Regions from separate parts of the Kitasatospora sp. NPDC101108 genome, predicted to be linked through region 1. Evidence: riboswitches for the same ligand, from Rfam matches in the RefSeq annotation. Region 1 holds a riboswitch; each other region holds the start of a gene.
What was found. Region 1 has a riboswitch for cobalamin ahead of ACZ6Z8_RS30905 (cobalamin biosynthesis protein). Riboswitches for the same ligand answer to the same signal wherever they lie in the genome.
Positions count from the first base shown of each region.

Region 1 (5,839 bases):
AGCTCGCCCTCCTCCGGGTTCATCGTGCCGACGAGCAGGAACCGCGCCGCGTGCCGCACCGACACGCCCTCGCGCTCGACGTACGAGCGGCCCATCGCCGCGGCGTCCAGCAGCAGGTCCACCACATGGTCCTGGAGCAGGTTCACCTCGTCGATGTACAGCACGCCGCGGTGCGCCTTGGCCAGCAGCCCGGGCTCGTACGCCTTGACGCCCTCGGCGAGTGCGCGCTCCAGGTCGAGCGAGCCGACGATCCGGTCCTCGGCCACGCCGACCGGCAACTCGACCAGCTGGGACGGGCGTTCGTGACTCGCGGCGGAGGTGTGCGGCCCGTCCGGGCACTGCGGGTCCGGCGCGGCCGGGTCGCAGGCGAAGCGGCAGCCGTCCACGGCGGCGATGGAGGGCAGCAGCCCGGCCAGCGCGCGCACCATGGTCGACTTGGCGGTGCCCTTCTCGCCGCGCACCAGCACGCCGCCCACGGCCGGGGAGACCGCGTTCAGCAGCAGCCCGAGCCGCAGGTCGGCCATGCCGACGATCGCGGTGAACGGATAGCGGACGTCACTCATGCGTCACTCCCAGGTGCCCCGGGCGGGAGGAAGGGCAGCGTTCCGGCCGCCGGCACCCCGCCCTCGATCAGCTTCCACAGCGCGTCGGTGTCCGCGTGTTCCTCGATCAGGTCGCCCAGCCGGTCCAACCGGGCCTCGCGGGCCGCGGCGAAGGAGGTGTCCGGCGCCGGAACGAACGCCCGCCCGGCCAACTCGGCGACATTGCACAGGAGTTCACGGCGGAAGCCGTCGTTCTCCAGCGCGCCGTGCCAGGTGGTGCCCCAGACCGGGCCGACCCGGCAGCCGTCGAGGAAGGCCTCGCCGCCCTCGACGGACACCACCCCGTGGTGGATCTCGTAACCCTCGACCCGCTGGCCGTACGCCTCGCCGACCGGCCGCGCCAGCACCTTCTCGGCGCCGAAGCGGACGTCGGTCGGCAGCAGACCGAGCCCGTCGACGAGGCCCGCCTTCGACTCCACCGTGTCGTCGATCGAGCGCGCCAGCATCTGGTAGCCGCCGCAGACCCCGAGGATCGGCAGCCCGGCCGCCGCCCGGGCCTTCAGCGCCGGCTCCAAACCGCGCTCGCGCAGCCAGGCGAGGTCCGCCACCGTGGCCCGGGTGCCGGGCAGCACGACCAGGTCGGCGTCGGCCAGCTCCTCCGGCCGGGTCGCCCAGCGCACCAGCACGCCGGGCTCCTGCGCCAGCGCGTCCAGGTCGGTGAAGTTGGACAGCCGGGGGAAGCGCACCACGGCCACCCGCAGCACGTCCGCCCCGAGCGGTCCGGGCCCCTCCGCCCGGTCCACCACCGTGGACAGGTCGAGCGAGTCCTCGGCGTCCAGCCACAGCCCCGGCAGCATCGGCAGGGTGCCCAGCACCGGACGGCCGGTCAGCTCGTGCAGCATCTCCAGGCCGGGCGCCAGCAGCCGGGCGTCGCCGCGGAACTTGTTGACGAACCAGCCCGCCACGTGCCGCTGGTCCTCCGCGGACAGCAGCGCCAGCGTCCCGTACATCGCCGCGAAGACCCCGCCGCGGTCGATGTCCCCGACCACCACCACGGGCAGGGCGGCGGCCGTGGCCAGACCCATGTTGGCGATGTCCCGGTCGCGCAGGTTGATCTCCGCGGGCGACCCGGCGCCCTCGCACACCACCACGTCGTAGCGCCGGCGAAGGTCCGCCAGGCACTCCAGGGCGCGTTCCAGCAGAACGGGCTTGCGCTCGCGGTAGTCCAGCGCGCCCACCTCGGCGACCGGCCGGCCGAGCAGCACCACCTGGCTGCGGCCGTCCGCGCCGGGCTTCAGCAGCACCGGGTTCATCGCCGCCTCCGGCTCCACCCGGGCGGCCTGCGCCTGCATCGCCTGGGCGCGGCCGATCTCGGCACCGTCGGCGGTGACGAAGGAGTTCAGCGACATGTTCTGCGCCTTGAACGGCGCCACCCGCACGCCCTGACGGACCAGCCAACGGCAGATCCCGGCCGTCACCACGCTCTTGCCCGCGTCCGAGGTCGTCCCGGCGACCAGCAGCGCGTTGTTCATGCTCCACCCCTCCCGAACAGCATCCGCAGCAGGACGTGCCCCGCGACCGTCGTACCCAGCGCCAGTGCGCCCACCCGCCGGGACAGCGTGCAGGCCCGCTCGATGTCGTCCACCGTCACCGGCCGCAATTCGGCGCCCAGCACCGGCCGGTGCTCCACCCGCTCGCCGTACCGGAGCGTCCCGCCGAGCCGTACGCCCACCGCGCCCGCGAAGGCCGACTCGGCCTGGCCCGCGTTCGGGCTCGGGTGCGCGGAGCCGTCCCGGCGCCAGACCCGCCAGGCGGTCCGCGGCTCGGGCGCGGCGGCCACCGTCAGCAGCGCGGTCAGCCGGGCGCCCGGCCAGCCCGCGACGTCGTCCAGCCGGGCGGAGGCCCAGCCGAAGCGGGCGTAGCGGGGCGAGCGGTGGCCCACCATGGCGTCCAGGGTGTTGACGGCGCGGAAGGCCAGCAGCCCCGGGGTGCCGGCCAGGGCGCCCCAGGCCAGCGCGTTCACCACGGCGTCGGCGGTGTTCTCGGCCACCGACTCGACCACCGCCCGGGCGATCTGCTGTCCGTCCAGCGCGCTCGGATCCCGCCCGCACAGGTGCGGCAGCCGCTCCCTGGCGGCCGTCAGATCGCCCGCGGCCAGCGAGCGGCCGATGGTGCGCGCCTCCCGGGTCAGCGAGGTGCCGCCGAGCACCGTCCAGGTCGCGGCGGCCGCCAGCGCGGCCCGGCCCGTCGGACGGCGCCCGACCGTACGGTCCAGCGCCAGCGCGCCGGCCGCGACCGCGCCCACGCACAGCGCCGTGTACCCGGCTCCGGCGGTCCGGTCGTCACGCCACACGCGCCGCTCCAGACGGGTCGCGGCGCTGCCGAACAGGGCGACGGGGTGGCCGCGGCGCGGGTCGGCGAAACGGGCGTCGGCGGCGTAGCCCGCGACGGCCCCGAGCGCGAAGACGGCGGCCCGGGTCAGCGGGCGCACGGCGGCAGGCAGCTCGACGGGCAGCTCGGGGCCGGACGGGGCGGGGCAGCCTGCATCGCGTGGGTGTCCTCACTCAGGGTCCGCGCCCTGGATCGACGTACCGGGGGCCGAGAGTCTCCTGGCTTCCGGGTCGAACGCACCCCCGGGCCTTCCAGCGGCGGCTTCTGACGGCCCGCCGTGATGGGCCCCTCCTGCGCGACGGCGGGCGAGGAGGGATTCCGAGCGTGCTCCCCGGTGACAGTGGCGGGACCGCGCCGGACTCGCACCGGCTTCCTCTCCATGCCTCCGTTTGGCCCCAGGATCCCATCACGCGGCCGAACCGGGAGTCAACCGAGGTCAAAGAGGGGTCGGTCACACCCGGCACGGGGACCGGACCTGTGTGATCGCCCAGCGCGGGGGAGGGCCCGTCAGCTCCGCTTCGTGCGTTCGTCGGCTGGGCCGGGCCGGGCACCGCACCTACGGTTCGGTGCCATGCGCCGCAGAAAGTCCCCCACCACTGCCGCCCCTTCTCCCGTCCCGTTCTCACCCGAGGCCGCCCGCGCCCACCGGGCCGGCCTCGGGCTGACCCCCGAGCAGGTCGCCGAGGGCATGGCCGCCCACGGCGTACGACTGCTGCCCGGCCACGTGCTCGCCTGGGAGAACGGCGACCTGCGCCCCGGCGAGGCCGAGTTCGTCGCACTGGCCAGGGCCCTCTGGTGCCCGGCCGACCAACTGATGGACGGCCGCCCGGTGAGCCTGCGCGACCACCGCCTCGCCCGGGAGCTCCCCCAGGAGACCGTCGCCGAGCGGGCCGGAGTGTCGCTGCCCGCCTACCGGCAGGCCGAGCTGACCGGCCAGTGGGACGGTGACCCGGACCGGACCCACGCCCTCGCCCAGGTGCTGGGCCTGCGGCTGACCGAACTGGTCGAGGCCACCGGACGCGGCGAGGCCCTCGACCGCCTCCTGCGCCAGTGCGTGGCCGCCCGCTGGCAGCCCCACCTGGGCCCGCTCGCCCGCCTGGTGCCCGTCCCGGAGGCCGACCTCGCCGCCGTCCTCCCGGTCCTCCACCAGGAGCACCACGTCCCCTCCCACTGGGGCACCACCACCCAGCCCCGCACCGCCACGCAGCCCCTCACCCCCCGCTTCTGGCACCTCCTCAGCATCCAGGGCCCCGCCATCCCGGTCTGACCGCCACCGGCCCGACAGCCCGACAGCCCACCGGCCGTCCCCCGGACGGGTCGGCCCGGTGGCCGGAACGGCGGAACTCCGGTGGACTGGTGCTCGAACACCGTCCGGTCCGTGAAACAGAGCGGGGAACGAAATGCGTTGGGGAACCGCAGCCGTCGTGGCGGCCGCCGCCGTCGGGGCGGGGGCCGCCGTCCTGGTAGTCGGCCGCCGGGCCTCCGAGCGGATGGTCCGCCCCGGGGTGCAGGGGCCGGTCGAGCCGGAGGCGGGGCCGGTGGTGGTGCGGAGCCTCGGCGCCGGCCGGGTCACGTTCAGCCGCCGCCCCGAGAGCCTGCTGCCCGGCCGCTGGGCGATCGAGTGGGACGACGACGGGCACGCGGTGGCCGAGGAGATCCTGCACCGCGACGCCCAGAGCGTCACCCGTCGGCTGGTCCGGGCCGACCGGGGCATCCTGAGGCCCGGTACCGAGGTCCGCTTCACCCCGCGCGTGCACCTGGGCGACCCCGCCCAGGCGTTCGGCCTCGCCTACACCGCGACCGCCGCCGACGGCGAGCTCGGCGCCCTCCCCGCCTGGCGGATCGACGGCAAACGCGGCACCTGGGTGATCCTGGTGCACGGCCCCGAGGCCGACCGCCAGCAGACCCTCCCGGTGCTGCCCGTCCTGCACCGCCTCGGCCTGCCGGCCCTCGCCGTCACCTACCGCGGCGACGCGGGCGCCCCGGCCTCCCCCGACGGCTACAGCCACTTCGGCGAGACGGAGTGGCGGGACGTCGAGTCGGCGGTGCGGCTGGCCCTGGACAGCGGCGCGGGCCGGGTGATCCTCTACGGCTGGTCGGTGGGCGCCACAACGGTCCTGCAGACCGTTGCCCGTTCCGCCTGGGCGCACACGGTCAGCGGGCTCGTCCTGGACTCGCCGGTCCTCGACCTCCCGAGCGCGGCGCGCCGGGACGCCGCCCGGGCCGGGTTCACCGGTGTCTCCGCCGAACTGGGCGCGCTGGCCGCGCAGGGCCGTACGGGGGTGGACCTCGCGGACTCCTCCCGCCTCGCCGAGGGCGCGGACCTGCGGGTGCCCACCCTGGTCCTGCACAGCCCGGATGACCGGATCGCCTCCTTCGCCACCGTGGAGCGCCTGGCCGCCGCCCGCCACGACGTGGTGAACCTCCAGCGTTTCCCGGGCGCCGAACACGCGGCCCTGTGGAATTCCGCCCCCGAGCACTACACCGAACTCCTCCGGCGCTGGCTCACCCCGCTGCTCTGACCCCGTTGCTCTGACCGTGAAGCAGTGAAGCAATGAAGCGGTAAAGGGGGAAATTTGCTCCCGAACGGCGGAAATCGGAGCACCCTCCACCGCACTCGAAGTCGGTCCCGCCGACTTCCTGCGCGCCGCCACCACCCGCCAGGCACATGCCACCTGGCCGGATTCCGGCCCTCCGCTTCCGCCGGTCCCCCTCCCGCGGTTCCGGAACGCCCCGCTCCCGGCACGGAGCGTGACCGACCGAACGGTCAGTGCGACGCCTCGCCGAGTGCCTGGCATGACCCCGCCACACGTTTCCGGCCAGGCGGTTTGCCACTGTTGCCCGATCTTGCGGAGGTGCGGTACCCGGTCCAGCGGTCGTACGGACAACCGGATGTGACAGAAGGC
Region 1 is NZ_JBVJLM010000019.1:76,114-81,952, reverse strand. Features, by position in the region: gene ACZ6Z8_RS30915 (putative cobaltochelatase) at 1-563, opposite strand, end outside; gene ACZ6Z8_RS30910 (cobyric acid synthase) at 560-2,074, opposite strand; gene ACZ6Z8_RS30905 (cobalamin biosynthesis protein) at 2,071-3,033, opposite strand; cobalamin riboswitch at 3,146-3,308, opposite strand; gene ACZ6Z8_RS30900 (helix-turn-helix domain-containing protein) at 3,505-4,200, shown strand; gene ACZ6Z8_RS30895 (alpha/beta hydrolase family protein) at 4,334-5,455, shown strand.

Region 2 (5,839 bases), on a different contig from region 1:
TGCCGGACCGGGACGGGCTGTTGGCCCGGGTGGTGGCCTACTACCGGGGCAGGGCCTCGCTGGCGGACCGGGCGATGGGCCCGCGGCTCCGCCTCCAGGAGCCGAGCGGCGAGGGACTGCCCGGATTCCCCTCCGGGGCGGCCGCGCTGGAGTGGCTCCACGCCGAACGGGCCGACCTGCGCGCGGTGGTGGAGGCGGCGGCCGAGCGGGGGTGGCACGACGAGGTGTGGCGGCTGTGCGAGTCGCTCTGGCCGCTGTACCACGGCCGCAAGCTGTACTCGGACTGGATCGCCACCCACGAGCTCGGCATCGAGTCGGCCCGGTGGGCGAACAACCCGGACGCGGTGGTCCGGATGCACAACCAGCTGGCCCGGGCCCACTACGAGCGGGCGGACTTCCCGTCGGCGGCCGAGCAGTTGGCGCTCGCCGCGGAGCAGCTGCCGCTGGTGGCCAATCGCCAGGTGGTGGGCGTGCTCCACGAGACGGACGGCCTGCTGTGCCTGGCCGACGGCCGGCCGGCGGACGCGGTCGGGAAGTTCACGCTGGCCCGGGAGGCCAACGAGGGCGACACGCACGGCGAGATCGTGCAGAGCTACCACCTGGCGCAGGCGCTGATCGCCGACGCCCGCCCGGACGACGCGCTGGCCGTACTGGCCGAGGCCACCGCCCTGGCCGCGGCCACCGAGGACCACGACATGCTGATGAAGCTGCCGCTGGTGCACGCCCGGGCCCACCGGGCGCTCGGGCAGCTCGCCCTCGCGGTCGAGCAGGCCGGCACCTGCGCCGACCGGGCCAGGAGCCGCAAGCAGTACGCCAAGGAGGCCCAGGCGCACACCCTGCTGCTCGCCCTCGCCGAACAGCTGGACGACGCCGAGCTGGCCGAGCGCAGCCGGGCCAGGCTGGCGGAGCTGGAGGGCTAAGGCCCGGTGGTGAAGGACACCCGGGTGCGGTGCTCGCCGGTGCGGACGGTGAGGCCGTGGTCGGGCAGGCCGGCCGGGTCGCCTCCGTCGGCGAGCCAGCAGGCCACGGCGGAGCCGAGCAGCAGCGGGTCGAGGCTGGGGTCGGGGCAGCCGAAGTCCCGTTCGGCGCGGGCTTCGAGGAGCTGGCCGCCGTGCAGCCGGAGCAGGTGGCGGGCCGGGCCGAGGGCGGCCACGGCGACGGCGAGGCCGGGCAGTTCGAGGGCGGTGTCCGCGAGCCAGCGGGTGGCGGGCCGTTCGGCGCGGGCCTCGGTGCGGGCGAGGACCTCGGCGGTGTAGCGCAGGGCGTCGCCGGGGTGGTCGTCGGTGAGGGCGTGGAAGCCGCGCGGGGTGTGGTCGGCCGGGTGGAAGGGGTAGCGCCGGAGGCTGACCTCGGTGCCCTCGCTCCTGCCCTCGACGTCGTACGCGGTGGGCCCCTCGCAGGTCGGGCTGGGTGCCGGCCTGGGGTAGGGCGGCAGCACCGGTTCGTCGGCGGGCTCGTCCAGGGCGTCGAGGAAGGAGTAGAGCAGCGGTCGCAGCACCCGGGCGGACCGGCCACGGTGGGCGAGCGAACGGTCGGTGAGATCGCTCAGGTCGGCCGGGTCCTGGGCGAGGGCGAGTTCGATCTGGGCGGCGAGGTCGCCGTCCGGGTCGAGGGCGGGCGCGTGCTGGCCGAAGGCGTAGCTGGGGGAGCGCGGGTCGAGTTCGGCGGCGCCGGTGGCGACGAGCAGGGTGCGGCGTTCCAGGGCGGCGCCGTAGACGGAGACCGAGCCGTGGTCGCCGATCAGGCAGTCGGCGGCGACGAGGGCGGCCTGCCAGCCCTGGTGGGGCGGGACGAGACGCAGGCCCATCCGGCGGGCGTCGTCGAGCAGGGCTTCGGGGTCGTGCCGGCTCCACACGTTGGGGTGGAGCACGAGGGCGACGGTGTACTCGTCGGCGGGCAGTTGCCGGACCAGCCGTTGGGGCAGGTCGGGGTGGCGGCCGAATAACGAGTGCTCGCTCCAGGTGGAGTTGACGACGACGAGCCGGCGGCCGTCGACGGCGCCGAGCGCGGCGCGGTAGCCGTCGCGGGAGCGTTCGCTGCGCAGGATCCGGTCGAAGCAGGGGTCGCCGACGACCCGGGCGACGTCCAGCGCCTCGGGGCAGGAGACCCGCAGCCGGTCCAGCTGTTCGGGGTGGGAGAGGCCGAGGACGTCGACGAACACCCGTCCCTGGTGGGTGAGTTCACGGCGGGAGAGGCCGGCCGCGCTGACCGTGTCGCCGGTGGACTCGGTGACCAGGCGGTTGTAGCCGGCGCCGTGCGGCAGTACGACCAGGTGGGCGTCCAGGCGGTGCATGGAGGCGTGGACGGCGCAGGCGACGGCCAGGTCGAAGCGGCGCCGGACGGCGTCCTCCCAGTCCAGCACGGTGTAGCCGGGCAGGCCGTGGAGGAAGTCGTCCAGGGCGCGGTCGGCGAAGGCGGAGCCGGGGTTGACGGTGAAGTACCGCTCGATGCCGTCCGGGTCGAGCAGGGTGAGGACGTCCAGGACCCTGGTGGCCGAGGTGAGGGTGCGGGCGACCGCCAGCACGCGGGCCCTGACCGGGCGGGTGTTCCAGCGGTCGGCGGGCCAGACGTGGGGGTGGGACGGCACATCGTGATCGTACTCATCCGGCCGCGCTGCGGCGTGGTTCGCCGAGTGTCGGTCAGTCCGCGGTCCGGGGCGGTTCGCGGTGCCGGTCAGCCCGCGGCTGCGGCCGGCTCCTCGTGCTCGGCGGCGGCGCACTCGTCGAGGAGGGGGCGCATGCCGTCGTCCACGAGCCGGTAGCGCACCACGCGTCCGTCCTTGTCACCGGTGACCACTCCCGCGGTGCGGAGCAGGCGCAGGGCCTGGGAGACGGCGGGGTCGCGCATGCCGGTGGCCACGGCCAGGTCGCTGACGGCGAGCGGGCCGGCCCGGTGGAGGGCGAGCAGCAGGGCGAGCCGTCCGGGGTCGGAGAGCAGGGAGAACCGCTCGGCCCAGGAGCGGACGTGCTCGGTGTCACCGATGGCGGCGATGGCTTCGCAGACCCGGTGTCCGTCGATGGTGCGGTGGCCCGCGCGGTCGGCCGGTACGAGATGCATGCGGACATTCTGGCAGCTCACGACCTGTGATCCTGAACACCTGCACAGGTGCGCAACCTTGCGAGGGTGCGGTCCTGCCCCTACGGTGTTCCCCGCCGTGGTGCTCGGGAAGACCGGTGACGGACCATCAACAGGTCCCAGTCCGGAGCGGCCCTCGCCACTGTGATCGGGGGGTGGTTTGTCCGGACCCACGTGCCACTGGGCGCCTCGTGCGCCTGGGAAGGCGGGTCCGGAAGTCCCGTAAGCCAGGAGACCGGCCACGGCATCTCACGAAGTCATTCCACGAGGTGCTGGAGCGTGATCCGAAGATGACCCTGCCCGAAACCGCCACTCCTGCTGAGGCGGCCCCCTCCGTCCTGCCCACCTTCCGGTGGAAGCGCGAGGACACCATCCGTACCGCCGGGCTGATGGGGGTGATCCTGGCCATGCACGTGGTGGCGTTCGGGACGCTCGTCTTCCTGGTCGCCCCGCACGACTACGCCGTCGGCACCCAGGTCTTCGGGGTCGGCCTCGGCATCACCGCGTACACCCTGGGCATGCGGCACGCCTTCGACGCCGACCACATCGCGGTGATCGACAACACCACCCGCAAGCTGATGGCGGACGGCAAGCGCCCGGTCTCGGTGGGCTTCTGGTTCGCGCTCGGCCACTCCTCGATGGTGGTCATCATGGCCGCCCTGGTGGCGGGCGGCGCCCAGCTGGCGAACACCCTGATGGACGACGACTCGGCCACCCACAAGTGGCTCGGGGTGGTCGGCACCACGGCCTCCGGCGCCTTCCTCTACCTGATCGGCGCGCTCAACCTGGCGGCGCTGCTCGGCATCCTCAAGGTGTTCCGCTCGATGCGGGCCGGGAGGTACGACGAGGCCGAGCTGGAGGAGCACCTCAACTCGCGCGGCCTCATGGCCCGGATCCTCAACCGGGCGACCCGCTCGATCACCCGGCCCGGGCAGATGTTCCCGGTCGGCATGGTGCTGGGCCTGGGCTTCGACACCGCGACCGAGGTGACCCTGATGGTGATGGCCGGTTCGGGCGCGGCGGCCGGGCTGCCCTGGTACGCGATCATCTGCCTGCCGCTGCTGTTCGCGGCGGGGATGAGCCTGTTCGACACCCTGGACGGGACGTTCATGAACTTCGCGTACCAGTGGGCCTTCTCCAACCCGGTGCGCAAGGTGTACTACAACCTGACCATCACCGGGCTGTCGATCGCGGTGGCCTTCATCATCGGCACCATCGAGCTGGTCGGGGTGCTGCACGAGAAGCTCGACCTGACCGACCCGGTGACCGGGTTCATCGCGGACATCTCGCTGGACAACGTCGGCTACGCGATCGCGGGGCTGTTCGTGGTGGTGTGGGCGATCGCCATCGCGTACTGGAAGCTGGCGGGCGTCGAGAAGCGCTGGACGCCCGCCGAGCCGCCGAAGTAGCGGTCACGCCGCGGCGAGCAGCAGGGTGCCCGCGACGGCGAGCCCGGCGCCGACCACCTGGACCGGGCGCAGCCGCTCCTTGAGCACCCCGCGCGCCATCAGCGCGGTGACCACGGGGTAGAGCGAGGCGAGCACGGCGGCCACCGCCGCCGAGCCGCCGTGCGAGGCCAGCGCGTAGGTGGCGTTGCCGGCCACGTCGACCAGGCCGACGCCGGTGAGCAGGGGCAGTCGGGAGCGCAGCTCCGGCAGCAGCCCGGAGGTGTCGGTGCCGCGCGGGCCGACCAGCAGCGCGGCACCGCCCACGACGACGTTGACCAGCCGCTGGACGCACAGCACGAGCAGCAGTCCGCCGCCGGCCGAGGCCTGCGAGAGCAGGGACATGTTGGCGCCGAAGCCGAACGCGGCGGCCAGGGTGAGCAGCAGGGCCGTGCGGGCGGCGGACGGCCCGCCGCGTTCGGGGCCGCCGGCCAGCACCACGCCGGCCACCGCCACCGCGATCCCGGCCAGCTGGCCGAGGCCGGGTCGCTCGCCGAGCGCGAGCCCGACGCCGACCGGGACCACGACGCCGACGGTGGCCAGCGGGGACACCACGCCCATCGGGCCGAGCGCGAGCGCCCGGTAGAAGGCGAGCATCGCGAACGGGCCGATCACCCCGGCGGCGACGGCGTTCCAGAGCGCGGGCGAGGCATCGGCCCAGCCGCCGGTGGCCAGGACCGCGAGGAGCAGGACGACGGTGGCCGCGGCCTGGGAGACGACCACGACGGCGAGCGCGGGCAGCCGGCGGGTGAGGACGCCGCCGCCGAAGTCGCCCAGGCCGGTGAGCAGGCTGGCGGACAGGGCGAGCAGGACGGTCATGGGAGGGGCCTGCCGATCGAGGACAGGCTGGAGGACAGCACAATGCACTCCGAAGTACAGTCGGATGGACTCGTTGCCGGAACCGCAGCGTAGTGCAATGAACTGAACTCGACCGAACAATATTCTGTACGTCTCGTACGGTGGACACCGGAGGACTGCCCGCGTGCCGGACCCCGACCTCGTCTCCCGGGCCCTTGCCCGGAACGTCAAGCGGCTGCGCACCGAGCGCGGCCACACCCTGGACGCCCTCGCCGCCCGCTCCGGGGTGAGCCGCGGCATGATCGTCCAGATCGAACAGGGCCGCACCAACCCGAGCGTGGCCACCGTGGTCCGGATCGGCGACGCCCTCGGCGTCTCGATCGCCACGCTGCTCGACTACGAGGAGGGCCCGGACGTCCGGATCGTGCCCGCCGACCAGGCCGTCCCGCTCTGGACCGGCCCGCACGGCGGCACCGGCACCCTGCTCCACGGCATCGAGGCGCCCGGCCCGCTGGAACTGT
Region 2 is NZ_JBVJLM010000012.1:214,191-220,029, forward strand. Features, by position in the region: gene ACZ6Z8_RS25550 (AAA family ATPase) at 1-920, shown strand, start outside; gene ACZ6Z8_RS25555 (hypothetical protein) at 917-2,587, opposite strand; gene ACZ6Z8_RS25560 (ArsR/SmtB family transcription factor) at 2,674-3,057, opposite strand; cobalamin riboswitch at 3,139-3,333, shown strand; gene nicT (Nickel transporter NicT) at 3,366-4,484, shown strand; gene ACZ6Z8_RS25570 (EamA family transporter) at 4,488-5,339, opposite strand; gene ACZ6Z8_RS25575 (helix-turn-helix domain-containing protein) at 5,503-5,839, shown strand, end outside.
Region 2: linked by a shared signal. The riboswitch ahead of nicT (Nickel transporter NicT) and the one ahead of ACZ6Z8_RS30905 (cobalamin biosynthesis protein) in region 1 are both predicted to bind cobalamin.

Region 3 (5,839 bases), on a different contig from region 1:
GCCGTCGACCTGCTGAACAGCCTGCTGATGGAGTACCCCGTCAGCCCGCTGGTCTCCGGGCACGACTACCTGGACGACGCCGGCCGGCCGCGCTGGCACCTGCACCTGGCCGACAACTCGCCCACCGCCACCGCGCACTTCAGCGCCGTCGCCTGCATGGGCCTGGCCGTCCACCTCACCGAGCTGGGCGCCGACCGGCTCGGCATCTGCCAGGCCGCGCCGTGCCGCAATGCCTACCTGGACACCTCGACCAACCGCTCCCGCCGCTACTGCTCCGACCGCTGCGCCACCCGCGCCAACGTCGCCGCGTACCGGGCCCGCAAGCGGCAGGAGGCCGAGGCCGCCCTGCACCCGGGGAACTGAGAGGTCAGACCTCTTCGACCCACACGCCGAGGCGGCGGGCCAGGCCCGGCAGCCGGAACAGCCGGGGGCCGAGCAGCAGCCGCTCCAGCCTCCGGCCCGGCGCCAGCCAGGCCGGGCTCGGGCGCAGCCGCAGCAGCACCCGGCCGAGCACCAGCTCGTCCGGGACCGGACCGTAGCTGCGGCTGTCGCTGTCCACCGGGCGGTTGTCGGACAGCAGCCACCAGCCCTTCGGGCGGCGCTCGACGGCCCGCTTCACCACCAGCAGGTCCTGCTGGAAGGGGTGCCGGAACAGCACCACCGCACCGGGCCGGATCGGCGCTCCGTAGCGGACCAGCAGCTGGTCGCCCTCGCGCAGGGTCGGCACCATCGACGGGCCCGCCACGTCGACCAGCCCGAACGGCACCACGCCGCCGCCCGCGCCGCCCTGCGGTTCCGTGCTCCGCGCCACGACTCCTCCTCCCGACCGCCCGGCCCCAGTCTGCCGTACGGACCGCCGTCCGTTCGATGTCCGGATTACCCCGGTTACGGGTCCGCCTTTTGCCCTAGGCCCACCGCCCGGCCGCGAAACCCGGAGGCCGGAAGGGTAGTCTCGGGCGCGGGAAGACGATCTAAGGAAGGACTCCCATGTTCTCTCGTCTGTTTGCACCGCGTGCCACCGCCCACGCCCACTGCGACCTGCCGTGCGGTGTGTACGACCCGGCGCAGGCCAAGCTGGAGGCCGAGTCGGTCAAGGCCACCCAGGAGAAGTACCAGGCCAACGAGGACCCGCACTTCCGCGCCCGCGCCATCATCATCAAGGAGCAGCGCGCCGAGGCCGTCAAGCACCACATCTCGGTGCTGTGGAGCGACTACTTCAAGGCCCCGCACTTCGAGAAGTACCCGCAGCTGCACAAGCTGATCAACGACACCCTGAAGGCCGCCTCGGCCGCCAAGGCGTCCACCGACCCGGCCACCGGCCAGGCGCTGCTGGACCTGATCGCCGAGGTCGACAAGATCTTCTGGGAGACCAAGCAGGCCTGAGCCTGACGCGTCGCCAGCCGACCGCCCCCGTCCGCTCCGTCGGACGGGGGCGGTCGTGCGTTCACGTGCGATCCCACCCCCGGTAAGGACTGCTCGGCGTGAGTGACTGTTATGCTGCCAGGGCGTCCGAGGGGGAAGTCCGGTGCGAATCCGGCGCTGACCCGCAACGGTGAGCACGGCCCGGAGCCCCCGGGTCGCGCCAGCCCGATCGCCCCCGGCCGCTGAACTCCCGACAACTCGCCGTGGACTGCGAGGGGAAGGCGCCCGGGCACGCCCCCGGCCGGCGCCCGCCCCGGCACACCCGCGGCCCGAGGCAAGGCGCGACCGCACGTGAGTGACCCCGTTCGCCGACTACCGACCGTCCCGCTCGCCCTCGGCCTGGCCGTCGCCCTGCTGCTCTCCCTGCTCTGCGGGGTCGCGTTCGGCACCTCCGGGATCGAACTGCCCCAGGTGCTGCGCCTGTTGGGCGCCGGACTGACGGGCGGGCGGCTGGACGCGGACGAGGCGGCCGGGTACGCGATCGTCTGGGAGATCCGGCTGCCGCGCACCCTGCTGGCCGCCGTGGTCGGGGCCGGACTGGCCGCCACCGGGGTCGCCGTCCAGGCGCTGGTGCGCAACGCCCTCGCCGACCCCTTCGTACTCGGCATCTCCTCCGGCGCGGCCGTCGGCGCCAACGCCGTGCTGCTGTTCGGCGCCTTCGCCTCGCTCGGGGTGTGGGCGATCTCCGTCTCCGCGTTCGGCTCCGCGCTGGCCGCCATGGCACTGGTCTACCTCGCCGCCCGCACCGCGTACGGGCTCACCCCGCTGCGGCTGGTGCTCACCGGCACCGCCCTCTCCTACGGCTTCTCGGCCGCCACCACCCTGATGGTCTTCTCCGCCGACCACGCCGAGGCCGCCCGGGACGCCATGATGTGGCTGCTCGGCAGCCTCGGCGGCGCCACCTGGGGCTCGGTGCCGATCGCCGCCGCCACCGTCCTGGCCGGGCTGGCCCATCTGACCTGCGTCGCCGGGCGGTTGGACGCACTCGCCATGGGCGACGAGACCTCCGCCTCGCTCGGGGTGGACCCGGACCGGCTGCGCCGGGAGCTCTTCGCGGTGACCGCCGCCGTCACCGGCACCGTGGTCGCGGTCAGCGGGGCGATCGGCTTCGTCGGACTGCTGGTGCCGCACCTGGCCCGGATGCTGGTCGGCGCCGGGCACCGCCGGGTGCTGGTGGTCGCGCCGCTCGCCGGGGCCCTGCTGCTGGTCTGGGTGGACATCAGCTCGCGCACCCTGCTGGCGCCCGCCGAACTGCCCGTCGGGGTGTTCACCGCGGTGCTCGGGGTGCCCGCCTTCCTGCTGATGATGCGCCGGCGCGGCCAGGCCCTCGGGGGCGGGCGATGACCGGGCCCTCCGGGACGCCCGGGCCCTCCGGGGTGACCGTGACCGCCGGGACCGGGACCACCGGGGTGGCGGCGGCCGAGGAACTCTCCGTCGACGGCGTCTCGGTGGAGCTGGCCGGTGCCCGGCTGGTGCACGAGGTGAGCCTGGCGGCCGCCGCCGGCCAGATGGTCGGGCTGATCGGCCCGAACGGCAGCGGCAAGTCGACCCTGCTGCGCTGCGTCTACCGGGTGCTGCGGCCGGCCGGCGGCGTTGTCCGGCTGGCCGGCGACGACCTGCACGCGCTCACCGCCCGCCGGGCGGCCACCCGGGTCGCCGCACTGACCCAGGAGCACACCGCCGAGTTCGACTTCACCGTGGCCGAGGTGGTCGCGATGGGCCGGCTGCCGCACCGGCGCGGCCCGGGCGGTCCGAGCGCCGAGGACCACGAGCGCTGCACCGCCGCCCTGCGCAGGGTCAGGGCCGAACACCTCGCCGGACGCGGCTTCCTGAACCTCTCCGGGGGCGAGAAGCAGCGGGTGCTGTTCGCCCGCGCACTGGTCCAGGAGCCGCGTCTGCTGGTGCTGGACGAGCCCACCAACCACCTGGACGTCGCCCACCAGTTGGAGGTGCTGGCACTCGCCCGCGAGGCCGGCCCCACGGTGCTCACCGCACTGCACGACCTCAACCTGGCGGCGGGCCACTGCGACCGGCTGTACGTGCTGGAGGCCGGACGGATCGTCGCCGCCGGACCGCCCGCCGAGGTGCTCCGACCCGCCCTGCTGGCCGAGGTGTTCGGCGTCCGGGCCACCCCGGTCCGCCACCCCGTGACCGGCACCCTCCAGCTGCTGTTCGACCGCCTCCCCCGAACCCCCTGAGGAACCCCCGTGCGTACCAAGGCCGTTGCCCCCGCCGTCCTGCTCACCCTCGGACTGACCGCCTGCGGCGCCGAGATCGCCCCGAAGGAGGCCGACGCCGCCTCCGCCCACTACCCGGTGACCGTGACGAACTGCGGCGAGCGGCACACCTTCCCGCGGAAGCCCGCCCGGGTGGTGACCAACGACGTCAACATCACCGAACTGATGCTCTCGCTCGGCCTCGCCGACCGGATGGCCGGCTACGTGATGCCCGACGACAAGGGCCGGGTCGACCAGGTCCCCTGGAAGGACGGCTACCAGCGGACCACCTGGCTCTCCAAGAAGGTGCTCACCAAGGAGATCGCCCTGGACGCCCGGGCCGATCTGGTGTTCGCCGGCTGGCACTACGGCTTCGACGAGGGCAGCGGCGTCACCCCGCAGGCGTTCGAGGCCCTGGGCATCGACTCCTACGTGCTCAGTGAGTCCTGCCGCAGCGGCACGGGGAGCGAGCGCGGGGTGATGGACCCGCTGGACGCGCTCTACACCGACCTGGCCAACCTCGGCGAGATCTTCGACGTCAAGGACCGCGCCGACGCCCTGATCGCCGAGTCGAGGGCGAGGATCGCCGCCGTCCCGCAGCCCGAGCGCCGCCCGTCCGTCTTCCTCTACGACAGCGGGCAGGACAAGCCGTACACCGCCGGGAAGTTCGCCGCCGCGAACGCGATCATCGCCAGGGCCGGCGGCACCAACGTCATGGGCGACCTCGCGGACACCTGGGTGACCGCCGGCTGGGAGAGCGTGGTGCGGCGCGATCCCGAGGTGATCGTGATCAACAGCTACGCGATCCCGAGCGCCGAGGAGAAGCGGGCCTTCCTCAAGTCCTTCCCGCCGCTGGCGAACGTCTCCGCGATCAGGAACGACCGGATCGTCGTCATGGACTACGTCGACCTGGTCGAGAGCCCGCGCAACCCGGCCGCGATCAGCACCCTGGCCGACTTCCTGCGCACCGTCCCGGCCCGCTGACCGGCCCGCCCGCAGCCCCCGTTCGAAGCCTCCGGTCGGAGCCTCCGGTCGGGCGTACGCTCGAAGGTGCGAAGCCGAGGGAACCCGACCGGAGGAGCGAGACCATGAGCACCATGGCGGCCCCCGCCGCCTTCGACACCCGAGCGCTGCGCGAGGGCATCGAGCGCCGCGACGCCGAGGCCCTGCTGGCGCTGTACGCCGAGGACGCCGAGCTGCGCGTGGTCGACCGCAAGACCCAGCCCAGCCACCCCCTGGTGATGCACGGGCGGGACGAGATCGGCGCCATGCTGGACGACGTCTACGGCCGCGAGATGACCCACAAGCTCGAACAGGTGGTGGTCCAGGGCGACCACGTCGCCTTCCTGGAGTCCTGCCGCTACCCGGACGGGGTGCGGGTGCTCATGGCGTCGATGGCCGATCTGCGGGACGGCCGGATCGTCGACCAGACCTCCGTCCAGGCCTGGGACGAGACGGGGCCGGAGCAGTAGGCTCGCGGCATGATCCGCACCGCCGTCGTCACCGACGTTCCCGTCGTCCTGGCCATGATCCGCGAACTGGCGGAGTACGAGAAGGCCCCGCAGGAGGCGGTGGCCACCGAGGAGCAGCTGCGCGAGGCGCTGTTCGGCGCCACCCCGGCGCTGTTCGGCCTGATCGCCGAGGACGACGCCACCGGCGAGCCGGTCGGCTTCGCGGTCTGGTTCCTCAACTTCTCGACCTGGCGCGGCACCCACGGGATCTACCTGGAGGACCTGTACGTCCGCCCGGCGGCCCGCGGCGACGGCCACGGCAAGGCGCTGCTGCTGGAGCTGGCGCGGATCGCCGTGGAGCGCGGCTACGCGCGGGTGGAGTGGGCGGTGCTCGACTGGAACCAGCCCTCGATCGACTTCTACAAGTCGCTCGGCGCGGTGCCGATGGACGACTGGACCGTCTACCGTCTCACCGACGAGGCACTCCGGGCCGTCGGCAGCCGTTGAACGGCCGGAGCACGGGCTGGAGCACGGGCGACGCAGTACGGGCACCGGGCAACGGAGACCGGCAAAGGCCCTGCCACCCTGCGTGGTAATGCCTTACCATGAGTAACTCCCGCACCGGGTGCGGAGGACGCCCCCCCGGGGGTACCAAGCAAGCACAGCGCGTCACCCAGGAGGCAAGGGTGTCCCAGATCGACAGCGATCTCGGAGTTCAGGACTTCGTGGAGGTCCGGCTGCCCGCGGCGG
Region 3 is NZ_JBVJLM010000003.1:107,528-113,366, forward strand. Features, by position in the region: gene ACZ6Z8_RS08810 (CGNR zinc finger domain-containing protein) at 1-363, shown strand, start outside; gene sodX (nickel-type superoxide dismutase maturation protease) at 368-730, opposite strand; gene sodN (superoxide dismutase, Ni) at 988-1,383, shown strand; cobalamin riboswitch at 1,465-1,592, shown strand; gene ACZ6Z8_RS08825 (FecCD family ABC transporter permease) at 1,714-2,766, shown strand; gene ACZ6Z8_RS08830 (ABC transporter ATP-binding protein) at 2,763-3,620, shown strand; gene ACZ6Z8_RS08835 (ABC transporter substrate-binding protein) at 3,630-4,622, shown strand; gene ACZ6Z8_RS08840 (nuclear transport factor 2 family protein) at 4,727-5,110, shown strand; gene ACZ6Z8_RS08845 (GNAT family N-acetyltransferase) at 5,120-5,596, shown strand; gene ACZ6Z8_RS08850 (ATP-binding protein) at 5,776-5,839, shown strand, end outside.
Region 3: linked by a shared signal. The riboswitch ahead of ACZ6Z8_RS08825 (FecCD family ABC transporter permease) and the one ahead of ACZ6Z8_RS30905 (cobalamin biosynthesis protein) in region 1 are both predicted to bind cobalamin.